DNA from 4 places in the Exiguobacterium sp. SH3S3 genome. Region 3 is predicted to be linked to each of the others. Evidence: predicted binding sites of a transcription regulator. Region 3 holds the regulator's gene; each other region holds the start of a gene.

Region 1 (5,844 bases), on a different contig from region 3:
GGCTTCATCGAAATGGAAGGCGGAGACGACGTATTCGTACACTTCTCAGCAATCCAAGGCGACGGCTTCAAGACACTTGAAGAAGGCCAAGCAGTAACTTTCGAAATCACTGACGGAGCTCGTGGCCCACAAGCTTCTAACGTTGAAAAAATCTAATCTTCCTTTCTAAGGAATTTTATAACCTGCTCGCTTCGGCGAGCAGGTTTTTTCGTGTCTTCGTGTTTAATCAAATGCCGCAAGGGAATGATTATACGAGTGACTATGATAAGGGGGCTTTTTAAATGGATGCTAAAACAACGGCACAACAAATTCTAGATGCAAGCAACGTCGGAACGATGGCCACGGTATATAAAGGGAAGCCGCACAGCCGATACATGACGTTTTTCCATGACGGTCTGACACTCTATACGGCAACCTCGAAAGATACGGATAAAGTCGATGAGTTGAAGAACAATCCGTACACGCACGTCTTGATCGGCTACGACGGGGACGGGGTCGGCGACACGTATCTCGAGATTTTAGGAGAGACGTCGGTGTCTGATGACGAGTCGATGAAAGAAAAAGTGTGGAACGAAAAACTTGAGGGCTGGTTCGACGGCCCGGATGATCCAAAACTCGTCATTTTAAAAATCTCACCGCAATCGATGCGTGTGATGAATAAAAAAGGCCAACCGCCACAACAAGTTGATCTTTAACATAATTAAGCGAGAATTCTCCCACCTCTAAGCGTCTGGGGCGAGGCCCAGCGTAGGTGGGAGATGAATCGCCCGTACATAAACCTCTTGGCCACCCCTGTGACAGATATGACGAACAGAAGTTCGTGATTCCGTCAGATTTCCCTTCCCCCGCTGCGGGTATCGGATGAGGAAGACGTTCATCACGATCATCGGCCGAGAGGAGGTGGAGACATGCTGAAGGGCTACAAATACAGGCTCTACCCGACGACGGCACAGGCCGATTTCCTGGTCAAGACGATCGGATGCGCCCGCTTCATCTACAACAAGCTGCTCGAGGACCGCATCACCATCCACGAGGAGGCGAAGGCGAGCGGCGGGCCGAAGCGGAAGCCGCCGACACCGGCCTCGTACAAGCCGCTGTTCCCGTTCCTGTGTGAGGCGGACAGCCTCGCGCTCGCCAACGCGAAGCTTCACTTCGCCGTCATGACGAACGACGCGCTCGTGACGGAGAAGATCCCGAACCCGCGCAACCTGCGCGAGGCCGAGGAACGGCTGAGACGGGCGCAGCGCGCGCTCTCCCGCAAGAAGCCCGGCAGCCGGAACCGCGAGAAGGCGCGGCTCTTATTGGCCAAAAAGCATGAAAAGGTACGGAACCGCCGACATGACTTCCTCCACAAGCTGTCACGACGCATCGTCGACGAGAACCAAGTCGTCGTCGTCGAGACGCTGAAACCGAGGGAGATGATGCAGGACCGCCGCCTGGCAAAGTCGATCGGGGACGCCGGATGGGGCGAGTTCGTCCGCCAGCTCGCCTACAAATGCAGGTTCCACGGCCGCACACTGATCAAGGCCGACCCGTGGTTCGCCTCGACCCAGGTTTGTTCGGCCTGTGGCGAGAACGGCGGCAAGAAGGACCTGCACGTCCGCGAGTGGACATGCGCCGCATGCGGCACGCACCATGACCGCGACGTCAACGCGAGCCTCAACCTGTTGGGTCTCGCCGACTGAAACACTCCAGGGCAGGGACTGCCCGACGAGCTTGGTCCACAACCGTGGCTGGTCAAAGCACGGTCTTCCCAAGAAGCTCCCACTTCAAGTTGCGAAGCAAATAAGTGGTGAGTAGTTCACAGCAGTGGAAGCGATGTCTCGAGTAGACATTGCTTTTTTTGGTACAATTTCCAAAAAGTGACTAACATGTGACCCGCATATGACCGAAACGTGAACTATTATCTCAAGCTATGTGAAAACATGAACATGGGTGGTATATTGTGAATGTAATCATATATAAGCCATCATTCAACCATTCAAAAGGAGGAATTATCATGTTCACAAAGTTTTGGCAAAACCACAACATCGCAACCGGCATCTTGACGGTGTTACGGATCTGGCTCGGCTATCAATGGCTCACAGCCGGATGGGGTAAAATCACGGGCGGCTTCGGGTCAGGCGGTTACCTTCAAAACGCAGCTTCACTCGCGACGGGAGATCACCCGGCGGTCGCCGGATGGTGGGCAGCTTTCCTTGAAAACTTCGCAATCCCAAACGCAGCACTTTTCGATATCTTAATTCCGTATGGTGAGTTCTTGGTCGGTCTCGGTCTCTTGCTTGGCGCCCTCACACGCAGCGCGGCTTTCTTCGGACTCGTCATGAACATGGCGTTCTTATTGTCAGGAACGGTCAGCACGAACCCGACGATGTTGATCGTGTCGGTCTTGATTCTCGTCGCGGGCTACAACGCAGGCAAAATCGGCGTCGACGGCTTGTTCCTTCGCCGCTTCGTCGAAACGAAAATTGCGCATCGTTCACCAAATCGTCAAATAGCCTAACGACTTTCTAACGTTCTCCTGTGACAAACTTCACCTCTATCGGCTACGATGAACGTAGCATCGATTAAAAAGGAGAACGGATATGAACGCAACTCGATTCAAATGGCTCGGTTATACAGAGGGGATGTCATTCCTGCTCTTATTGTTGATCGCAATGCCGCTCAAGTATTTGGCTGGCATGCCGCTAGCCGTCAGCATCGTCGGTGCGGCCCATGGTTTCCTGTTCGTCGCTTACGTGGCGGCAGCGGTTTACATGGCGTGGCGCTTCAACTGGGGCTTCAAAGTGTTAGTCCTCGCGGTCATGGCTTCGGTCATCCCGTTCGGACCGTTCTTGTTAGAGAAACGAGTCCTTCCATCAACAGAGAAGACATCGAACTGAAAAACGTTCGATGTCTTTTTTTCGTTCATTGACGCGTCGGCGCGCTTTCGACTTCAGCCAGTACCGTCGCTTTTTCAGCCGCGATATCGTGACGGATGCGATGCATCGCGAACAGCGTGATTGAAAGCAGGCATACCATGCAAATCGCATAAAGTGACGTGACCGACATCCATTCGCTCAATAACCCGAACGACACGAAACCGAGCGGGGTGATCCCCATCGCGAGCGATTCGAGGACGCCCATGACACGACCGAGGTAGCTTGGTTCCGTGTTCGTCTGCAAAAACAGTTGGATGGGAATATTGACGCGGATGATGAAGAAACCGCTCAACAAAGCGAATCCGGTGAGGAAGACGATGGCGGGTGTGACCGAGAAGTCGAAATAGAGCGGGACGGCCGGGCCGATTTTGCTTTATGTTGTGTCCAAACAGACGGTTCAAATTGAAGCGTGAAGCCGTGGCGTGCGAACGTCGTCTCGGCGTCGTGAAGTAAACTATGACGCGCGGCTGGTACTCCGGACGACGGGGCGGTTACGCCGACGTGGCGACCGGTCAACTGTGGATAACGAATCATGAGATCCTCCTGTGGATAAGTGATGGGCAGTGATACGGAAATGAGTTATCCACATGTGGACAATTTATTTTTGTTGCATGCGCGCAGCGTGCTTCATGCCCCAAGCGTTCATCGTCTCGAGTACCGGGATAAGCGTCTTGCCGTACTCGCTCAACTGATAGTCGACGCGCGGCGGGACTTCCGGATAGACGGTACGGATGATGATATCTTGCTCTTCTAAGTCACGCAACTGGGCTGTCAAAATCTTTTGGCTAATGTTCGGGAGCGAGCGTTTCAGTTCACTGAACCGGAGCGTCCCCCCGTTGATGAGCGCGAGTAAAATCGATGGTTTCCATTTACCGGTGATCAGTTCGAGTGCGGTATCGACTTCACAGCTTGAGATCATCGTCATGAGTCTCGCTCCTCTCTAAGTATCCTTTCGGTAACTATACCACCTTTTTGTGCCGTCTTCTGCAAACGGGACACGGCATGTATAGTAAAGAGAGAGGTGAGAAAACATGAAATTAACCAATATCCAACTCGGATCGGTCACGCTCCGGGTCAGTGAATTAGAAAACATGAAACAGTTTTACGAACACGTCATTGGAATGGACGTACTCGAAGTCGGTAGCGACCGCGTCACGCTCGGTGCGCCGAATACGCCGCTCGTCGTCTTGCATGAAGTCAAAGGTGTCCGTCCGAACCGGAAGGCGGCCGGCTTGTTCCACATGGCAATCTTGCTGCCGGACCGCGTCGAACTCGGACGCATTCTCCGTCATTTGATCGAGCGACGGATTGAAGTCGGTCAAGGCGACCATTTGGTCAGTGAGGCGTTTTATTTGAACGATCCGGAAGGGAACGGCATCGAGCTGTATGCCGATCGGCCACGTGAGCAGTGGGAATATGAAGCGAACGGTCACGTGAAGATGTCGACCGATCCGGTTGAGTACGAATCGATGCTCGAGGCGGCAGCGGACCGTCCGTTCACAGGTCTTCCTGTCGGGACGACGATGGGACACGTTCACTTTAAAGTACGTTCCCTCGAAGCGGCCAAGTTATTCTATCAACATCGACTCGGGTTTACCGTCACGACCGATTCATACCCGGGCGCACTGTTCCTCGCGGCCGACGGGTATCATCATCACATCGGTGCGAACGCCTGGGCCCGTCCGACTGAACCGATGAACGACGAGGCGGGACTAGAAGCTTGGACGCTTTTTGTCGACGCTTCGACGAACCACGAACTCGGAGGGACGACGTCGGAATGGTCGCTCACCGACGCCGATGGGATTACGGTCAATATAAAAAGCGTGGACTAATGTCCGCGCTTTTTAACGTGCTGAAATTTTCTTTTGACTCGAATCAAACGAGAGGCGAATGCCGCGTTTTTGATACGCTTGTTCGACCCGTTTTGAATTGATGCTGAGCTCAAGATGAGCCAGTTTCAAATGTTCAAGTTCTGGCACCGTGACATCGAGACGGACGAGCTCCATGTTGCGCTCGGCTTTTTTGCGTGTACGTCTCAAGTTACGGGGCACTTCCTCTGACGTCAGTGCCGCGATCGTTTCATTGATCAGTTGTCGTTTATCGCCTTTGACGCTAAGCGCCGTGTAAAGCTTATCGAGCGAACCGAAGCGTTTGATCAACTGTACCGATTGACTTTCGTCAAGGCCGGCTACAGGTGGGATGCCGTCTGAACGGTCTCCCGTCAACGCTTTGACCGCTGAGAGCTGTTTCGGCTTCAATCCTTCGTACAACGCTGCAATCTCCTCAGGACGAATCTCGAGATGTCGCTTGAGTGGGAGCGGACGGTTGTCTTGGATATCACAACGAGCTTGCATTTGCTGAAGCTCCTGTGTTTGAAGCCATACTGTGATACGTGGGCTCACGAGCTGAAGCAAGTCTTTATCCTTCGTCATGATAACGACAGGCGCGCTGCAGCTGAACTTCCGAGCGATGTGGGCAATCAAATCTTCTCCCTCATAGCCTTCGACTTGATATTGCGGGATTCCGCTCTCTTCAAGCAATTGGCGCATGAGTTCCATTTGAGCCTTCAACTCGGGTGGTGTCTGGCGACGGCGGCGTTTATAGCCGGGATAAAGTTCGCGACGCCACAATGTTTCACGTGAGACGTCCCATACGACGACAAAATGAGACGGACGATGTCTGCGTAGAATCGTCCGGATGAGGCCGGTCATACCGATGACGGCACTCCGATCGTTTTTAGATACCTCGCGTCCTTTTTTCGTTCGGCTCGCGGCGGCACCGTAGTAGGCACTGGCCAGCATGGAGTTTCCGTCAATTAAAAATAGTTTACGTTCCATGCGTAACCTTCTTTCTGTAGTTGTTGGACCGAACATTAATGAACTGTTCGGTGATGTTGTGTCAATGAGTGGCACGCACTCAAATT
Region 2 (5,844 bases), on a different contig from region 3:
CGAACGGAAGTTTGGCGACTGACGAGAGCGACGCTGCCGCTCCTTTCGTATCGCGGCCGTGCATCGGGTTCGCACCTGGTGCGAACGGCTCACCAGAACGACGGCCGTCCGGCGTATTACCTGTTTTCTTGCCGTAGACGACGTTCGACGTGATCGTCAAGACCGACTGCGTATGAAGCGCGTCGCGGTACGTTTTATGTTTCCGGACTTTTTCCATGAACGATCCGACGAGTTCGACGGCGATTGCGTCGACACGGTCATCGTTGTTTCCGAATTTCGGGAAGTCGCCTTCTGTTTCAAAGTCGACAGCGATGCCGAATTCATTCCGGACCGGTTTGACCGTCGCATATTTGATTGCTGACAAGCTGTCCGCCGTCACCGAAAGGCCAGCGATACCACAAGCCATCGTCCGTAAGATTTCAGGATCGTGGAGCGCCATTTCGATCCGTTCGTACGCATATTTATCGTGCATGAAGTGAATGACGTTGAGTGTGTTGACGTAAAGCTCCGCGAGCCAGTCGAGCGTCCGGTCGAAATCAGCGTACACTTTGTCGTACGTGAGGACGTCTTCTGTGTTCATGTCCCAAGCCGGAGCGATTTGATCGCCGCTCTTCTCATCGCGTCCACCGTTCATGCTGTAGAGGAGTGCTTTCGCCATATTGGCACGGGCACCGAAGAACTGCATCTGTTTGCCGATTTTCATCGGTGACACACAGCAGGCGATGCCGTAATCGTCACCAAACTCTGGAAGCATGAGGTCGTCGTTCTCGTATTGGATCGCCGACGTCTCAATTGACATCTTCGCGCAATATTGTTTGAATCCTTCCGGTAATTTCGTCGACCAAAGCACCGTCAAGTTCGGTTCTGGTGCCGGGCCGAGGTTTGTGAGCGAGTGAAGGAAACGGAACGAACTCTTCGTGACGTTCGAACGGCCATCCTCACTCATCCCACCGATTGATTCCGTGACCCAAGTTGGATCTCCAGAGAACAATTCGTTATAGTCAGGCGTCCGCAAGAATTTGACGATGCGGAGTTTCATGATGAAGTGATCGACGATTTCTTGGACGTCTGACTCTGTCAAACGGCCCGCCGCCATGTCACGCTCAGCGTACACGTCAAGGAATGTCGATACGCGTCCGAGAGACATCGCCGCACCGTTTTGTTCTTTGACAGCTGCAAGGTAAGCGAGATATACCCATTGATAGGCTTCTTGCGTCGTTTCAGCCGGGCGACCGAGGTCGAATCCGTAAGCAGCGCCGAGTTGTTTCAATTCTTGAAGGGCACGAAGCTGTTCAGACATCTCTTCCCGCGTCCGAATGTCTGCTTCTGAGAGGAAACCGCCATTGTTCGCCAAATCTTTTTTACGCTCGGCAATCAAGAAATCTAAACCGTATAAGGCAACGCGACGGTAGTCACCGATGATCCGGCCACGTCCGTATGCGTCTGGGAGACCTGTGATGATCCCTGACTTCCGTGCCGCCCGCATCTCTGGTGTGTAGGCATCGAAAACACCTTGGTTGTGTGTTTTACGAATGTCTGAATAGATTTTTGTGATTTCAGGATTTGGTTCGAAGCCGTATGACTCGAGCGCGGCGTCGACCATGCGGATGCCGCCGTTCGGATGAATCGAGCGTTTGAACGGTTCGTCCGTTTGGACACCGACGACTTTTTCAAGGTCTTTATTTAAGTACCCAGGTCCGTGTGAGATAATTGTCGACGGCGTGTTTTGATCGACATCCCAAACGCCCCCGCGTTCCCGTTCTTCTTTCGTCAATTCCATCACTTGTCCCCAAAGACGATTCGTCGCCTCTGTCGGTCCGACTAAGAAACGGTCATCCCCTGTATACTCGTGGCGGTTCAAGCGGATAAATTCACCGACATTCACTTCGTTCGTCCACTGTCCAGGAACAAATCCTGACCAGGCTGATTTAATTTCAGTTGCCATTATGGTCACTCCTCATAGTTGAGATAACTGCCTGATTCCTTATAATATGAGTGTACGTGAAAACGCCAACAATATGTTTTACATTCTTGTGAAAGTTGTAACAATCTCATGAACATTGGTGTTATGCCGTTTTTGTAAGCGCTATTTTATCTGTTATAGTAGTTTTTCAACTTACATAGAAACAGACGAATCCCTGTCCGTTCACGTTCTTGTGAATCCTGTATTATCTTTAAGGAGTTGTGAAAAATCATACAGTTTTTGTAGTGACTTAACTCACAGGTTCGGGATAGAACTTGAATTTTTGCCTTATATCGAGCACAATGGAAGCAGAACATTGTAGAAGAGGAAGGGGTTCTTCCCATGACGTATGAACCATTAACAGCCGAGCATAACTTAAAAGCCGGTGACCGCATCTCCCTTAAAGTCGAAGAGGCTGGAGACAAGCGCGACGGATTTATCACAGAATTTGAAGAAAAAGGCTTTTGGATTCGCTTTGATGACGATATCGAGAATGAGGATTTCATCGATTTCCGTGACCATTTAATGGTCGCACTCGTGTCGCGCCCAATCGACGTCGCGACGACGTATCCAGAACTAAACGCCTATGCAAAATTGCTTAAGGAATTGGAATACCGCGTGTATCAAGGCTTCACGGTCGAAGGTGTCGAAGCCTCACCTGAGCACATCGACGTGCACATCAAACTCGTCGAGGACGGGCAAGTGTACACACAGACGCTCCGTTCATCGATTGACCAAGACACTGAACATGTTCGCTATATTTGAACCAGGGAGCGCTTATGCTTCCTTTGTTTTTGCCCAACGATAAGGAGAACTGATATGAACTTTACAAAACCATTCATTAACGAAGCCTGGGAACGCCTTGGCTTTAACGAACCGATGCCGGTCCAAGCGGAAGCGTTCCCGCCCCTTTTAGAAGGAAAAGACGTCACGATCGAAGCACCGACAGGGACAGGTAAGACACTCGCTTATCTTTTACCCGCTATTGAAAAAATCGATGCCTCGAACGACCGGATCCAAGTCGTCATCGTCGCACCGACGCGCGAACTCGTCATGCAGATCCAAACGGTGGCGCAACGTTTCACCGAAAAAGGTGACGTCCGGATTGCCTCGTTCATCGGCGGCGTCGAACTGAAGCGCCAAATCGATCGCTTGAAGAAAAAACCGCATTTAATCGTCGGGACACCAGGACGTCTCGTTGAATTGATCGAGAAGAAAAAACTTAAACTGCACGAAACGCATACGATCGTGCTCGATGAAGCCGATCAAATCATCGACAGCGGATTGACGGAAGCAGCCGAGCGCATCATCAACCATACGGCGCACGAGCATCAAATCTCACTCGTTTCGGCGACGTTGACGGACACGCTCCAAGCATGGGCTGCCCCATTCTTGAAAGAACCGGTTCACGTGAAGGTCGAACGGACTGTCAGTGCTCAAGTGACGTACGGCTATATGTTGACGACACGTCGCTATAAGCCAGAACTGCTTCGCCGCCTGTCACACGTCGACGGCGTCAAAGTGCTCGCGTTTATCAACAACCGCTCGTTCTTACCGCCGCTCAAAGGTGAGCTCGATAAGATGAAAGTGAACTACCGTATGCTCGATAGCTTGAAAGGGAAACGTGCCCGCGTCGAGACGCTCCGCGAATTCCGTAAAGGCGAATATCCGCTCCTCATCACGACGGGTCTCGCAGCGCGCGGACTCGACATCGATGAAGTGACGCACGTCGTCCATTTCGATTTACCTGAATCGACCGATGACTTCATCCACCGCTCAGGACGGACCGCTCGCGGTAGCGCGGCCGGGACGGTCCTCTCGATCGTGACGCCGGAAGATTTGACGCACTTGAAATCGTTCGCCCGCCAGCTCGGTGTCGAATTGAAAGAGCTTGAGATTTACCGTGGCGAAGTCATCGAGAAACGGATCGAAGACAAACCGCCGGTCGTCAAACGTCCTGCAGACAAGCGAGGACCACGGCGATGAAAAAAGACCGGAAAGTAATTCCCTTCCCTTTGCTCGTCGAAGAGTCCGAATTGCTGGCCGAACTGAAAAAGTTATACGAGCAAGCGGCACTCGCACGCAGCACGCAGTGGACGAACTATATCCAAGAGATCGCTTCGGAAGGCACGTGGCACTTGAAAGACGCCGAACTGTTCCGCGATTTGTTCATCGATTGGGCCGTCTTCTTTGAGACGGACGAGGACGGGATGACACCGCATGGCCGCTATTTGGCGGACCATAAAGCCGATATGTCACCCGCCCTCTATCACGCCTTGCGCGGTCTCGCCGTCCCCCGGTGCTCTGTCTTTGAAGTGACCGAGGACGGTCTCCGCGATTGGGAGACGAAAGAATCGTATAAAGTGACGTTGCCGGAGGTTCGTGAACCGGGCGACGTCATGCTCGGCAAACTGCTCGATATCCGTGGCAGCTGGCGCTTCGGGTCGGCCTTCCTCGCACTTCCAGCGAAGATGGCTGGCAACGTAGCAGATCTGTACATCGACTTCATGGATGAGGTCGGTCCAGGTGCGTTCCTCGACCAGTTCCCAGAATTCTGTGCAGAACTGATCGATATGTTGCTTGATTTAGAAGAAGGGGTCATCATCCCGAAACCAACGAAATAACCGAGAGGCAGCCGCCTCTCGGTTTTTCTATTAGTAAACATAGTAATGGACGGGTCGATTCGCCGTCTGTCCGCTGTCTCCTTCTGCTTTTATGGAAGCGCGCGAAACCATTTCCCCTTCATCATATACTTCTAACATGGCTCCTTCTTTTTTAGGAAGCACATGATAGACTAACTGATCGATATAAGTGATTGACCCGACTGCACCTTGAATGACTTGGCGAGTCGTCTGCTCTAACGAGTTTAAATCAATAATCAATTCTGTTCCGTCAGATCGAATCGCACGATATTCATCTCCCGTATCTTCTTTTAACGTCTCAAGTGTCATTGCTTGAATCGGAATATAGCGATTGCCCATTGATACTTGTTCTTGATGCATAGTCGAATACCATGACCACTCCGATCAATGTCTTTGAACGGTCGATTTTTTGAGTGACAAACGTCTTCGATGACTTGCTTGCTACGATAACGCTTCTTAACTTCGGATTCCCTTCCCCGTATTGCCGTTTGATTTTGCTGACGAGCTCGTCCATCGTGACGTCGAGCTCTCGCCGCGACGGCATCATTTCCCGAAACAATCCAAAACAAAAGACGCATCCTCATTGATTAGGATGCGTCAGTTTGATGAGCGGACGATATAGTCGGCTTGTATTAACGGATTGATCGTTTTGATGCCCCTAGCAAAGGGCTGACTTCAGTTTACCAGAGCACCCAACCTTTCGCTCCCGGAGGCGCGCTTTCAATCAAGTGCCAAATCGGAACCGTGTAGGCGAATGCGATCAAGACGAACGTGACCGTGATCCAGAGCTTCCAGTTCTCGAAGAACCGTGGCGTCTCCATTGCCGCCTCTTCCGTTTCCGCGAGTGGGAACTCTTCCTCACCTTTTGGTGCGAGGAATGACAAGTTGAACATCGAATAGACGAAGATGAGCACCGAGACGAGAAGGATCGTCCCGCCGATTGCCATCGCCATATGGTACGGGATCCATTCACGCGTCAACGCGTCTGAGAAATACGTCGCCGGACCGGTCCGACGCGGGTTACCTTGAAGGCCTGAGATGTGCATCGCATACGACATGATCGACATCCCGAACGCCCACGTCCCCGTCTGAATCAAACCGAGACGGTTCATCGATTTCGTGAGTGTCCGTCCGCGTAGTACCGGCACGAGCCAATAGGCGGTTCCAAAGAACGTCAAGGCGACGGCCGTCCCGACCGTGATATGGAAGTGACCGGTGACCCAAAGCGTGTTGTGGACC
Region 3 (5,844 bases):
TCCGCTTTCGAGAGCACTTGTCCCCCGACGACACGGTGTGTGCCGACTTCATAGACAAGTTTGAACTGGACCGGCTCCGCCGTCGGCATGAACTCAGGGCGGTACGCGTCCTCGATCACGACGCTCTCGACGTCGAGGCCGAACAATCCGGCCGCTTCTTCCGTGAGGCCTGACGAGGCGATGTTCCAGTCATAGAGACGAAGACCCGACGTTCCTTGCGTACCTTGGTAACGGACACGCGGCGTGACGAGGTTCTCGGCGACGAGCGTACCCATGCGGACGGCGTTCGTCGCGAGCGGGATGTAAGCATGTGTGCGCGCCGGGTTATAGTAGACGGCACAGCTGTCACCGGCTGCGAAGACGTCCGGGTTGCTCGTGCGCATATATTCGTCGACGATGATGGCGCCGTTGCCGAGCATGTCGACTTGTCCTGCGAGCAGTCCCGTGTTCGGGCGGAAACCGACACATAGAATGACGAGGTCGGCTTCGAACTCACCTTTGTCGGTGACGACGTGCGTGACGTTTCCGTCTGTGCCGCGGAACGCTTCGACCGTTTGGCTGAGCTCAAGGTCGATACCGCGTGACGTCATGTCGGCTTCAAGTTGGTCCGTGAACGACTTGTCGAGGTACTTGTTCAAGATGCGGTCAGCACTGTCGATGAACGTGACGTGCTTGCCGTACACTTCGAACGCCTCGACGAGCTCGACGCCGATATAGCCGGCACCGATGACGGCGATATTTGTCGCACCCTTAGCCCGCTCGATGATGCGCTGAGCGTGACCATAGTTTTTGCAAAGTTCGATCCCAGTCATCTCGATGCCAGGTAGCGTCGGGACAATCGGCCAAGATCCTGTCGTCACGATCAAACGGTCGAACGTGTCATATACGTCTGCACCCGTCTCGAGGTTTTTGGCGTGGACCGTCTTCGCTTCCGCATCGATGTTCAACACGTCATGCTTCATGCGCATCGTCGCGCCGAGTTCTTCGAGCTCGGTCGGTGATGAGTAGAACAATTCTTCAGCGCGTTTGACGACGCCACCGACGTGGAGGGCGATCCCACACGAGAGGAAGCTGACGTTGTCGTTCCGCTCATACACGGTGATGTCGAGATTGTCGTGCTTGGCGAGTAAGCCTTTGACTGCTGCTGTTCCTGCGTGTGTACATCCGATGACTGCGATTTTCATATGGTAGTCTCTCCTTTGAGTTGTAGGCAAGTTAGTGTTTGTGACAAATATCACATTCGCTTTCTGAACTTAGTGTACTATTTCACAAGAAGGTTTGACAATCCCTTTGCTCAGTTTTTCACGTAATTATGTCTAAAGTTTGAACGCCGGTTGTGACGACAAAAAACCGTTCCTCGGCAGGAACGGTTTTGATCATGAATTGGACGTGCGTCTCGCTTTCATCCAGTGGTAGATGACGACACCGATATATGTGACGAACCCGATCACATACAATATAAAGCCGTACAAGATCCAGCCCAGGGCGTCCCACCCGCGGACGAAGACGAGTCCGATGATACACGACACGTATCCCACGACGAGCAGCGTCAACGAGAAGGCAAGTCTCCGCTTGAATGGCGACTTCCAAAAGTTCAGCACGGCAATCAACAGAATTGTCGTCAACACACCGATGATGATGAGCTCATCCCCGTAGTACTCCCAAGTCATCGTTTCTCCCCCTGACATGTGTTTGATTGGTTTTATCTTAGCATGTACTTCCTTGTTGCAGAAAAAGCGTTTACGACCAATATCACTTTGAACATGTAGTTTCAGTACGACAGTTTGCGACCAAAAAGCACCGTTATGCCAACCGTGATACGTGCCAACCGACAAGGAGAAACAGTCCGATCAACACGATGGCCAAGCCCCTTTTCAAGATACTTCCAGTTTAGCGCACTCGCATTAAAAAAACACCACGTCTCATGACGTAGTGTTCACTTCTCATTCATTTGCTTCATCAAATCCATCTGTTCTTTCACCATCGCCTCTTTCTCACGTCGGAGCACACCGCGGTACGTCATGCGTGAGATCGATAAGCTGATCTCATATAGGAAGAAGAGCGGCAGCGACACCATGAGGTGCGACGTCAAATCCGGCGGCGTGATGAATGCCGCGATGACGAACAAGGCGAAGTAGGCGTACTTCCGAATTTTTGAGAGGAAGTACGGCGTCACGACACCGATGCGCGTCAAGAACATCGTCACGACCGGCAACTGGAACAACAGTCCGAACGGGATTGTCAGTTGCAACAGGAACGTGAAATAGTTCGTCGCCCCGATGATTTGCGTCAGACCGAGGTCTTGCCCGAGGTCCGTCGAGATATCGAGGACGAGCGGGAACAACCAATAGTAGGCGAATGCGAGACCGATGAGGAACAAGATAAAGATGACCGGGATATAGGCGAGCGTCCATTTTCGTTCATTCGGATGCAGACCAGGTGCGACGAACGCCCACAGTTGATACAGTAGAAATGGACCAGACGCGACGAGCCCGATGACGAGCGCCAAGTTCAAGTAAATCATGAGCGGGTCCGCGACCCCAAAGGCGTTCAGCTCGAGCCCTCGTTCGACGAGGTCCGCCTGCAGATAGGCGAGCACGTATTTGACACTCGGCAAAGCGATCAGAAAGAAGGCAAAGACGACAAATGCCGACAGCATCAGTCGTCTCCGCAGCTCTGTCAAGTGATCGGACAGTGCCCGTTCTTGATCAGGTTGATGGCTCATGGCTTACTGCTCTTTCTTCTCAATTTCTTTCTTGTCGGTCTCGTCGTGCTCTTTCATCATACCGTTCGTGGCATTTTTGAACTCACGGAGCGTCTGCCCCGCTGCCCGGCCGAACTCTGGCAATTTCTTCGGCCCGAAGAGGATGAGCGCGATGATGGCGATGACGAAAATACTGACGCCACCTGGGATACCGACGACGAGTGATGATTGTAGAAATTCCATTATTGATGGACCCCCTCAGCGGATGGATAGTGTTGCATAAAGTAAATGAGCGACTGGAGTTCGATCGACAAGTCGATATGATGGACGCGGACCGTGTCCGGTACAGTCAATCGCGCCGGCGTGAAGTTCAAGATCCCTCGAACGCCATAGCGGACCAAGTCATCGGCAACCGGCTGCGCGTAAGCGGACGGGACCGTGAGGATGGCGACATCGATTTTGTTTTGCTTCATGATTTGTTCCATCTCATCGACGTGATGAATCGGGACACCTGACATCGTCGTGCCGACTTTTGTCTCGTCTGCGTCGAACCCGACGACGATATGTGTGTTATTGTTTTTAAGGAAGTTATAGTTGACGAACGCTGTCCCGAGATGACCGACCCCGACCAAGGCGACGTTCGTGATCTCGTCTTGATTCAGCGTCTTACGGAAAAAGTCTAACAGATACTGTACGTTATAGCCATATCCCTTTTTACCGAGCGCACCGAAGTATGAGAAGTCACGGCGAATCGTTGCCGAATCGACCTTAACCGCCTCGCTCAGTTCAGCAGAAGACACACGCTGTTTCCCTGACGAATGTAGGCTTTGGATAAACCGATAGTATAGTGGCAACCGTTTGGCTGTCGCTTGCGGAATCTTTGGTTCGTTTTGACTCAACGGAAAGAGCCTCCTTTTTACGACGCGTTTCAAACGAATCTGATTTCATACACCTTGATTGTAAACGAATTCACATAAGCACTCAATGAATATACCTGAAAAGGGGAAGAAATAAAGTATACTAAACAGAGAGAAAGGGGTTTTTTCACTTGATCCTACTGCAAGTCAACAACTTATCCAAATCGTTCGGCGTCGAGCCGATTTTAGAGAATGTCAAACTAGAAATCCAAGAAGGCGAACGCGTCGCCCTCGTCGGCCGCAACGGCGCCGGCAAGTCGACACTGTTAAAAGTCATCGCCGGCGAGTACAACTATGACTCGGGCGACATCATGAAGCCAAAAGACGTGACGATCGGCTATCTCGCCCAAGACTCGGGGTTAGAATCGAACGAGACGATGTGGAACGAGATGCTCACCGTCTTCACCGATTTGATCGAACAAGAGAAGACGCTCCGCCAGATGGAGCAAGACATGGGCTCGGAGCGGATCTTGAACGACCCGGCCGCCTACGAGCGTCTGCTCGCGGCGTATGACGAGGAGCAGCACACGTTCAAAGACCGCGGCGGCTATCAGTATGAAGCGACGATCCGCTCGATCTTGCACGGGATGCGGTTTTACCCGGACGACTTCGAACGTCGGATCGACACGCTCTCAGGCGGACAGCGGACACGTCTTGCCTTAGCGAAGATGCTCCTGCAAAGCCCGGACCTGCTCATCTTGGATGAGCCGACGAACCATTTAGACATCGAGACGCTCAGCTGGCTCGAGAAATATTTGAGCGGCTATAAAGGTGCCGTCCTCATCGTCTCCCACGACCGTTACTTCCTCGACCGCGTCGTCTCGGTCGTCTACGAGCTGTCACGCAACCGCAGCCGCCGCTTCGTCGGGAACTATACAAAGTTCCTCGAGCAGAAGGCCGCGCTTTACGAGCAAGAGAAGAAGCAGTTCGATTCGCAACAAGAAGAGATCGCCAAGATGCAAGACTTCATCCAACGGAACATCGCCCGGGCGACGACGACGAAACGCGCCCAAAGCGTCCGCAAGCGGCTCGAGAAGATCGACCGTATGGACGTGCCGGACGGTGACGAACGGAGCGCGGTGTTGTCGTTCTCGATCAAACGTCAAAGCGGGAACGATGTGCTGAGCGGCAGCGACCTCGCCATCGGCTACGAGGAACCGATCGCACAACACTTGCGTTTCCAACTGCAGCGCGGCGAGTCGGTCGCCCTCGTCGGCCCGAACGGAGTCGGCAAATCGACGCTCCTCAAAGTGTTGACGAAACAACAACCACCGCTCACCGGTGACATCCGCTACGGTACCGGCGTCGAGATCGGCTACTACGACCAGGAACAACAGAACTTGTCGGACACGAACCGCGTCATCGATGAGATTTGGAACGACTGGCCGCTCATGCGCGAGCAAGAAGTCCGCAGTCTGCTCGGCCAGTTCTTGTTCAGCGGGGACGACGTCATGAAACGCGTCCAAGAACTATCCGGCGGCGAACGGGCCCGGCTGACGCTCGCCAAGCTCAAGCTCGAGCAACCGAACTTGCTCGTCTTGGATGAGCCGACGAACCACTTGGACCTCGACTCGAAGATGATCCTCGAGAACGCGCTCGTCGACTATCCCGGGACGATCTTGTTCGTCTCCCACGACCGTTACTTCATCGACCGGCTCGCGACGCGTGTCTTAGAGATCACGCCGAACGGCATCGATGAGTACCTCGGCGACTACTCGTACTACGTCGAGAAGAAAGAAGAGCTCGAGGACCTCGCCCGGCTCGCCCGCGAGGAGACGAAACAAGTCGTCGTCAAGAAGCAGCGCGCCGACAAAGAACAGCAGCGCGAAGAGCGCCGGTTGAAGCAGCGGGTCGAAGAGATCGAGCTGACGATCGAGCGCCACGAAGCGAGGCTAGAAGAAATCGAGCAGCTGTTGTGCGAACCGGACGTCTTCAACGACTTCGCTCGCGCCCAAGAACTGTCGACCGAGTCCGACGCGACGAAAGAGTCGATCACGGAACTGTTCGCAGAATGGGAGGAACTCCATTCATGATGCGTTCCCGTGCCATGCGGATCGATTGGATGCATGCGTTCCTGACCGGATTCGTCTACATCGTGCCGAGCGGGACCGAGTATATCTCGGAACTCATCCGTGGCGAGGCGACGAACGTCCCAATCATTTTATTTTACTTCCTGCCGATTGTCGTCGGGTTTATCATCCAAACATGGTCCGGTATCATCAT
Region 4 (5,844 bases), on a different contig from region 3:
ATTCTTCAAGTACGGATAGGACGCGCATGATGTTTCACCCTCGCTCGTTCTTCTTCTCGTTTTGCCGAGTTCCATCGATCCATCGTCCCGACCAAATAACCGGTGATACGACGGATCCGCTCGATCTGATCTCGTTCCCCGCACGTCGGACACGACTCGTCGATGATCCCTTCTAGACCGCAACTCCCGCAACGATCGACCGGATGATTGATCGAGCCATAGCCGACGTCATGCGCCCGCATGAGCCGCACGATCGATTCAACCGCTTCCGGGTTATGGGCGAGCGAACCGTCGACCTCGACGTACGTAATATGTCCGGCGTCACATAAGGCGTGGTATGGCGCCTCGATTCGAACCTTGTCCCGGATTGAGACGTGTTGATAAACCGGGACGTGGAACGAATTCGTGTAAAACGCGCGATCGGTCACACCGGCAATCATCCCGAAATCGTGTTGATCGTTTAACACGAACTTCCCGGACAATCCTTCGGCCGGCGTCGCCAGTAGCGAAAAGTTTAAATCATGATCGTCCGCCGCCTGCCTCATCCGGTTCGCGAGATGGGTCACGATATCAAGCCCGAGACGTTCTGCTTCTCTTGATTCAACGTGCGTCCCGCCAACGAGGACACGTAGCGCTTCGGCGAGACCGATGAATCCGAGCGACAACGTCCCTTGTTTTAACACGTCTCGTAATTCCGATTCAGGCAAAAGCGTCTCACTCCCCCGCCAGACATGCTGCGCATAAAGAAAGCGGAATTCGTCCGCATGTCGCTTACATTGATAGTCGAAGCGCTCGAGCAATTGCTCGATGGCGATGTCAACGAATCCATCCAACGTCTTATAAAATGACTCGATATCGGATGACACGAGTGCCATCTTCACTAAATTCAACGTCGAGAACGATAAATTACCTCTTCCGATCGACGTCTCTGCCCCATGACGGTTTCCCATCACCCGCGTCCGGCAGCCCATGTAGGCAACTTCCGAAGCATGTGTCCCGTCATAGTACTGAAGGTTGAACGGCGCATCAACGAACGAGAAGTTCGGGAACAACCGCTTACCCGTCACGCGGCATGCGTGGCGGAACAAATCGACGTTCGGGTCCCCGTCATTGAAATTGACGCCTTCCTTTACTTTGAAGATTTGAATCGGGAAAATCGGCGTCTCCCCGTTGCCTAACCCTCGCTCTGTCGCTTTTAACAACTCGCGGATAAATACTCGTCCCCACCGACTCGTGTCGGTGCCGTAGTTGATCGACACGAACGGAACTTGACCGCCGCCGCGCGAGTGCATCGAGTTGGCGTTATGGATGAACGCCTCGCACGCCTGGTACGTCGCCGAGACGGTTTCCGCTTCAGCGATCTGCTGTTTTTGCTCCACCGTCAGCTCAATCGGTAATCCGTTCAACCGCTCGAGTTGACGTTCATACGTCTTCTCGACGTAAGGAGCGAGATCGACGTCAAACATCGGGAACGCCTGTCCCCCGTGCTGCATGTTCTGATTCGCTTGAAGAATGATCGAGGCGAGCGCCAGCGCCGAACGAATGTCCTGCGGGGGACGAATCGTCCCGTGTCCGGTGTGGAACCCGTTCGCGAGTAACTCTCCGAGCGGGATTTGACAACACGTCGTCGATCCGGTCACATAGTAATCGGCATCATGCACATACAAGTAGTTATCACGGATCGCTAGACGTGACCGTTCCGACAATAGGTACGTGGTCGATAATTGTTTTGACACTTCTGAAGATAAGCGCGCTAGTTTGCCGAGTGGCGACTTCCCGTCGACGTTGGCGTTCTCTTGGATCAAATCTTGATCTGGTAGCACACAGACATCATTATAAAGCTGGAGCATGTTCACTCCGCATCACCTCGCTATATATTGATTATTTAACGGCTGATAACCGATAAAAATTCTATATATAGATTATGTCACGTTTTATCGATTTGAGGCACGTCGATATTGTGACAGTTGCAACCGATCCCGAACGTAAAAAAACAGCCGAATCCCTGATGTGGGCTCGACTGTGCGCTTCGTGATGTATGTCATACTTCTTTGGCTGGCTTGACGATTTTCAGTTCGACTTCTTCTTGCTCTGACTCTTGTGCTTCACGCAATCCTTTAGCGTTCAACCATGTATAGATTGCTCCCATGAATAACGCGCCTCCGATAATGTTTCCGAACGTAGCCGGAATCAAGTTGTGGATGGCTCCAGCAAAGCTGATTGCTTCTGGATGCGGAACAACGAGTGTGAGTGCGAACAAGACGAAGTTGGCGATGACGTGATCAAACCCTGAAGCGAAGAAGACGGCCACTAGGAAGATCATCGAGAAGATTTGGGCAAATTCATTTTTCATTTGTTTCGGCAAGAAGATAGCGAGACAGACCATCCAGTTACAGAAGATGGCTCTAAAAAAGATTTCGACTGTCGTATGATGCATCTTGCTCTCGACGACGGCAAATAACCAGTTGTTCATGCCGAGCTCTTGAATGACTCCAGTCGGCGCGAGCAACAAGGCGAAAAGAATGCCGCCGAGCGCGTTCCCGACGAAGCAAAGCAACCAGACGAGCATCGTATCACTCAGCGTCGTATAGCCACGCATCGTTGAAGTCGTAAAATACATCGTATTCCCGGTAAATAGTTCAGCGCCTCCGTAGATGATCATGACGAGCGCGATCCCGAACGAGAATCCCCCGATGAGCGTCGTAAATGGTGAATCTACAAGATACATGCCGTTGACGACTTTTAATGTGAAGATTGATGCGAACCCGATAAAAATCCCCGCGAGCATTGCCCGTAAAAAATATTCCATCGGCCGATAGTGAATCATCGCTGAGGAAGCCTGTGCTTTCTTCCGTAATGATTCGAGTGCATGGATTTCCATTGATGCCATGTCACAAACCCTTCTTTCTGTTTAAATGAACCATATAATAAGAACAAACATGTGAAATCATTAACAATATAAGCCTGGAGCGACATTTTTGCAACTGCCCATTCGAACTGTTGACATACTTTTCACATCGTAATCGGTTACATTTGTCGGATTTGTGACTAAAAAAAGCGACCCTTCGTAAAGGGCCGCATGAAACCAATTATTCTTTCTCAGAAGACTCTGTCGTCTCATCAGTCGATGCTTTAGTCGATTTTTCTGGAGCTGAAGCTTCTTCACCTTCAGTTTCCTCTTCTTCGACTGCTACCGGCTCGTTCACTGATGCGATTTGAAGATCGCCTTCAGATAAGATTTCGTAATCTTTATTCTTCGGAATATCAGCAACTGTGAGTGAGTCACCGATCCCTAGCTCGCTAACGTCGAGCTCGATCCGCTCTGGGATGTTAGCAGGTGTTGCCGAAACAGTGACTTTATAGAGTGCTTGCGACAAGAAGCCGCCTTCTTTGACACCTTTCGCGTCGCCGACGAGTGTGACGTCTGCTTCAACTTCAGTTGCCTCATCCATTTTGACTGCCATGAACTCGACGTGCTTGTATGTGTTCGTGAACGGGTCAACTTCCGTCCCGTGAACGAGTGTGTTTACTTTCTTGCCGTCGATGTTGAGTTCGATCAAGGCGTTGTCACCGTGTTCCCGGAGAATCTTGCGCAATGCCATTTCTTCAAACGCGACTGGTGTGCTTTCGACTTTGTAGCCGTAAACGACACCAAGTACTTTTCCTTCTTTACGTAAGTTTGTTCGAACCGAACGTGGTCGTAATTCTCGTGTCGTTACTTTAAGCGTGTCTGTCATAATCATTTCCCCCTACTGGTTTATGAATCATGTCTACATCTTGAGGGTGAGGCAGTGTGAACTCCACCTCTCAACCTCGATGCGTTTGACGACATGTGTATATTGTTCCCATAGCTAAGCATCCATAAACGTTACAGTCGGTTAAATTAAGATTACAACGTTTGTCACATGACACGTTTGAACAACTTCTCGAGTTCATACGTACTCCACTTCACTAAAATCGGACGTCCGTGTGGACACGTATACGGAGACGTCGTCTCGCCAAGGTCGCGGATCAACTGTCGCATCATCTCGAGGTTTAACGGATGGTTCGCTTTGATCGATCGTTTGCACGCCATCAGGATCGACGCCTGTTCGCGATATTTAGCGATATCGATTGATCGGTCCCGAATCGCCATCTCGATCAAATCACGGACTGTCCCTTCGAGATCGTGCTGCGGGTACCATGTCGGGATTTCCCGGACGAGAAACGTATTGCCTCCGAACGCCTCTAAATCGAGGCCCGCTTCTTTAAGAAGCGGGGCGACTTCTTCGATCGCAAGCGTCTCTTGTTGGGTGAACTCGAGCGTGAGCGGCAACAGCAACAACTGATACTCTTTTTCCGGCTGGCCGAGTTGGTCATAAAACAGCTCGTACTTGATGCGTTCTTGGGCGGCGTGTTGGTCGATGATGTACATGCCATCGTCCGCGCCGCAGACGATGTAACTCGCATGGAGTTGGCCGATGACGTCGAGCGCCGGCAACCGGCTTTCCGCCTTTTCAACCCCCGGTTCTTCTGGCAGCACTGTTTCGACCGGTGTCTCTTGAACGAGTGGTGTCGGCGACCAGCGACTCGGAGATGTGACCGGCTCGCGTGGGATCGGATAGTTCCATGCGTTCGGCTCAACTGCTGTGTCTGAGCGTTCGACGGTGAAATCAAGCTTCGATTGCTCTGTCGGAACGGACGGCTGTCTTGGTTTGACCGACGGGATCAACCGTTGCTCCCGAAGTGTCAGTTGAACCGTCTCCCGGATCAGTTGACAGAGTTCCTTCTCTTTTGACAGCCGCACTTCCCGCTTCGTCGGATGGACGTTGACATCAATCAGCATCGGGTCCATGTTCACTTCGAGCACGGCGATCGGGTAACGTCCGATCGGCAGGAGCGTATGATAGCCTTCGAGCACGCTTTGCGTGAGCGCGAAATTTTTGATGCTCCGCCCGTTCAAGATCAGGGTCACGTACTGTTTATTTGAACGCGTCACTTCGGGCCGCACGAGGTGAGCACTCAAGCTGTAGTCATTCGTCTTGCTCGACGCCGTCACGATTTGGGCGGCGACTTGCCGACCGTAGATCGCGAGCATGACTTGCTTGATGTCCCCGTTCCCGTTCGTTCGGAGTAGCTCCTTGTCTTCATGGAAAGCCGTCAATCGAACTTCTGGGTGTGACAAGGCGATCCGGTTCAACGTGTCGGTGATGCTCGCGAGCTCGGTCGCAGACGTTTTCAAGTATTTCAAACGGGCTGGCGTATTATAGAACAATTGACTGACCGTGATCTCTGTCCCGACGTTAGCAGCAGTCGGTGTTTGCTCGATCACGACGCCGCCATGTAGCGTCATCTCAAAGCCGGCCTCATCAGCCCGGCGCGACTTTAACGTGACGTGACTGACCGATGCGATCGAGGCGAGCGCCTCGCCCCGGAATCCGAGCGTCCGAATCCGGAACAAATCATGTTCGTCTCGTATCTTGCTCGTCGCATGTCTTAAAAAAGCACGGGCCGCGTCATCCTCGTAAAAGCCGTGGCCGTTATCCCGCACTTTGATGAGCCGGATCCCGGCCTCTTCTAGCTCGACTTCCACTTTCGTCGCGCCGGCATCAATCGCGTTTTCGACGAGTTCTTTCACGACCGATGCCGGTCGTTCGACAACTTCCCCGGCCGCAATCCGGTTGGCTAACTGTTCTGGCAACTCTTGAATGATTCCCATCGACTCACCCTTTCTTCGCAGACTGTTGGAGCGCATAGAGCGCCTGCATCGCCTCGATCGGGTTCATCGCTAAAAGATCGAGCTCGAGCAATTGTTGTTTTAACTCATCTTTCGTCTCGAACAAAGAGAGCTGAGCGGTTTCATCG

What was found. Region 3 encodes Rex, which represses fermentation and respiration genes when NADH is low (regulators of the CRP and FNR family bind a similar motif). Its sites were predicted from a motif close to TTGTGAAATATTTCACAA; they were not measured.
Region 1: the regulator Rex is predicted to act here: its motif matches at 1,916-1,933, upstream of EVJ28_RS03925 (DoxX family membrane protein).
Region 2: the regulator Rex is predicted to act here: its motif matches at 2,032-2,049, upstream of pflB (formate C-acetyltransferase).
Region 4: the regulator Rex is predicted to act here: its motif matches at 2,940-2,957, upstream of EVJ28_RS07125 (formate/nitrite transporter family protein).

The regions. Positions count from the first base shown of each region.
Region 1 is NZ_SJUU01000003.1:100,778-106,621, reverse strand. Features, by position in the region: gene EVJ28_RS03940 (cold-shock protein) at 1-156, shown strand, start outside; gene EVJ28_RS03935 (pyridoxamine 5'-phosphate oxidase family protein) at 282-695, shown strand; gene EVJ28_RS03930 (RNA-guided endonuclease TnpB family protein) at 909-1,685, shown strand; gene EVJ28_RS03925 (DoxX family membrane protein) at 2,000-2,503, shown strand; gene EVJ28_RS03920 (DUF3817 domain-containing protein) at 2,586-2,882, shown strand; gene EVJ28_RS03915 (MFS transporter) at 2,908-3,216, opposite strand; gene EVJ28_RS03910 (hypothetical protein) at 3,210-3,455, opposite strand; gene EVJ28_RS03905 (winged helix-turn-helix transcriptional regulator) at 3,520-3,846, opposite strand; gene EVJ28_RS03900 (VOC family protein) at 3,953-4,753, shown strand; gene EVJ28_RS03895 (5'-3' exonuclease) at 4,766-5,758, opposite strand.
Region 2 is NZ_SJUU01000008.1:10,230-16,073, forward strand. Features, by position in the region: gene pflB (formate C-acetyltransferase) at 1-1,945, opposite strand, end outside; gene EVJ28_RS08725 (hypothetical protein) at 2,306-2,728, shown strand; gene EVJ28_RS08730 (DEAD/DEAH box helicase) at 2,783-3,949, shown strand; gene EVJ28_RS08735 (hypothetical protein) at 3,946-4,587, shown strand; gene EVJ28_RS08740 (hypothetical protein) at 4,618-4,965, opposite strand; gene EVJ28_RS08750 (b(o/a)3-type cytochrome-c oxidase subunit 1) at 5,286-5,844, opposite strand, start outside.
Region 3 is NZ_SJUU01000012.1:9,163-15,006, reverse strand. Features, by position in the region: gene EVJ28_RS11495 (FAD-dependent oxidoreductase) at 1-1,184, opposite strand, end outside; gene EVJ28_RS11490 (hypothetical protein) at 1,377-1,670, opposite strand; gene tatC (twin-arginine translocase subunit TatC) at 1,937-2,725, opposite strand; gene EVJ28_RS11480 (twin-arginine translocase TatA/TatE family subunit) at 2,729-2,947, opposite strand; gene EVJ28_RS11475 (redox-sensing transcriptional repressor Rex) at 2,947-3,603, opposite strand; gene EVJ28_RS11470 (ABC-F family ATP-binding cassette domain-containing protein) at 3,753-5,654, shown strand; gene EVJ28_RS11465 (hypothetical protein) at 5,651-5,844, shown strand, end outside.
Region 4 is NZ_SJUU01000006.1:19,616-25,459, reverse strand. Features, by position in the region: gene nrdG (anaerobic ribonucleoside-triphosphate reductase activating protein) at 1-28, opposite strand, end outside; gene EVJ28_RS07130 (anaerobic ribonucleoside triphosphate reductase) at 6-1,850, opposite strand; gene EVJ28_RS07125 (formate/nitrite transporter family protein) at 2,042-2,881, opposite strand; gene EVJ28_RS07120 (50S ribosomal protein L25/general stress protein Ctc) at 3,090-3,737, opposite strand; gene mutL (DNA mismatch repair endonuclease MutL) at 3,902-5,698, opposite strand; gene mutS (DNA mismatch repair protein MutS) at 5,703-5,844, opposite strand, start outside.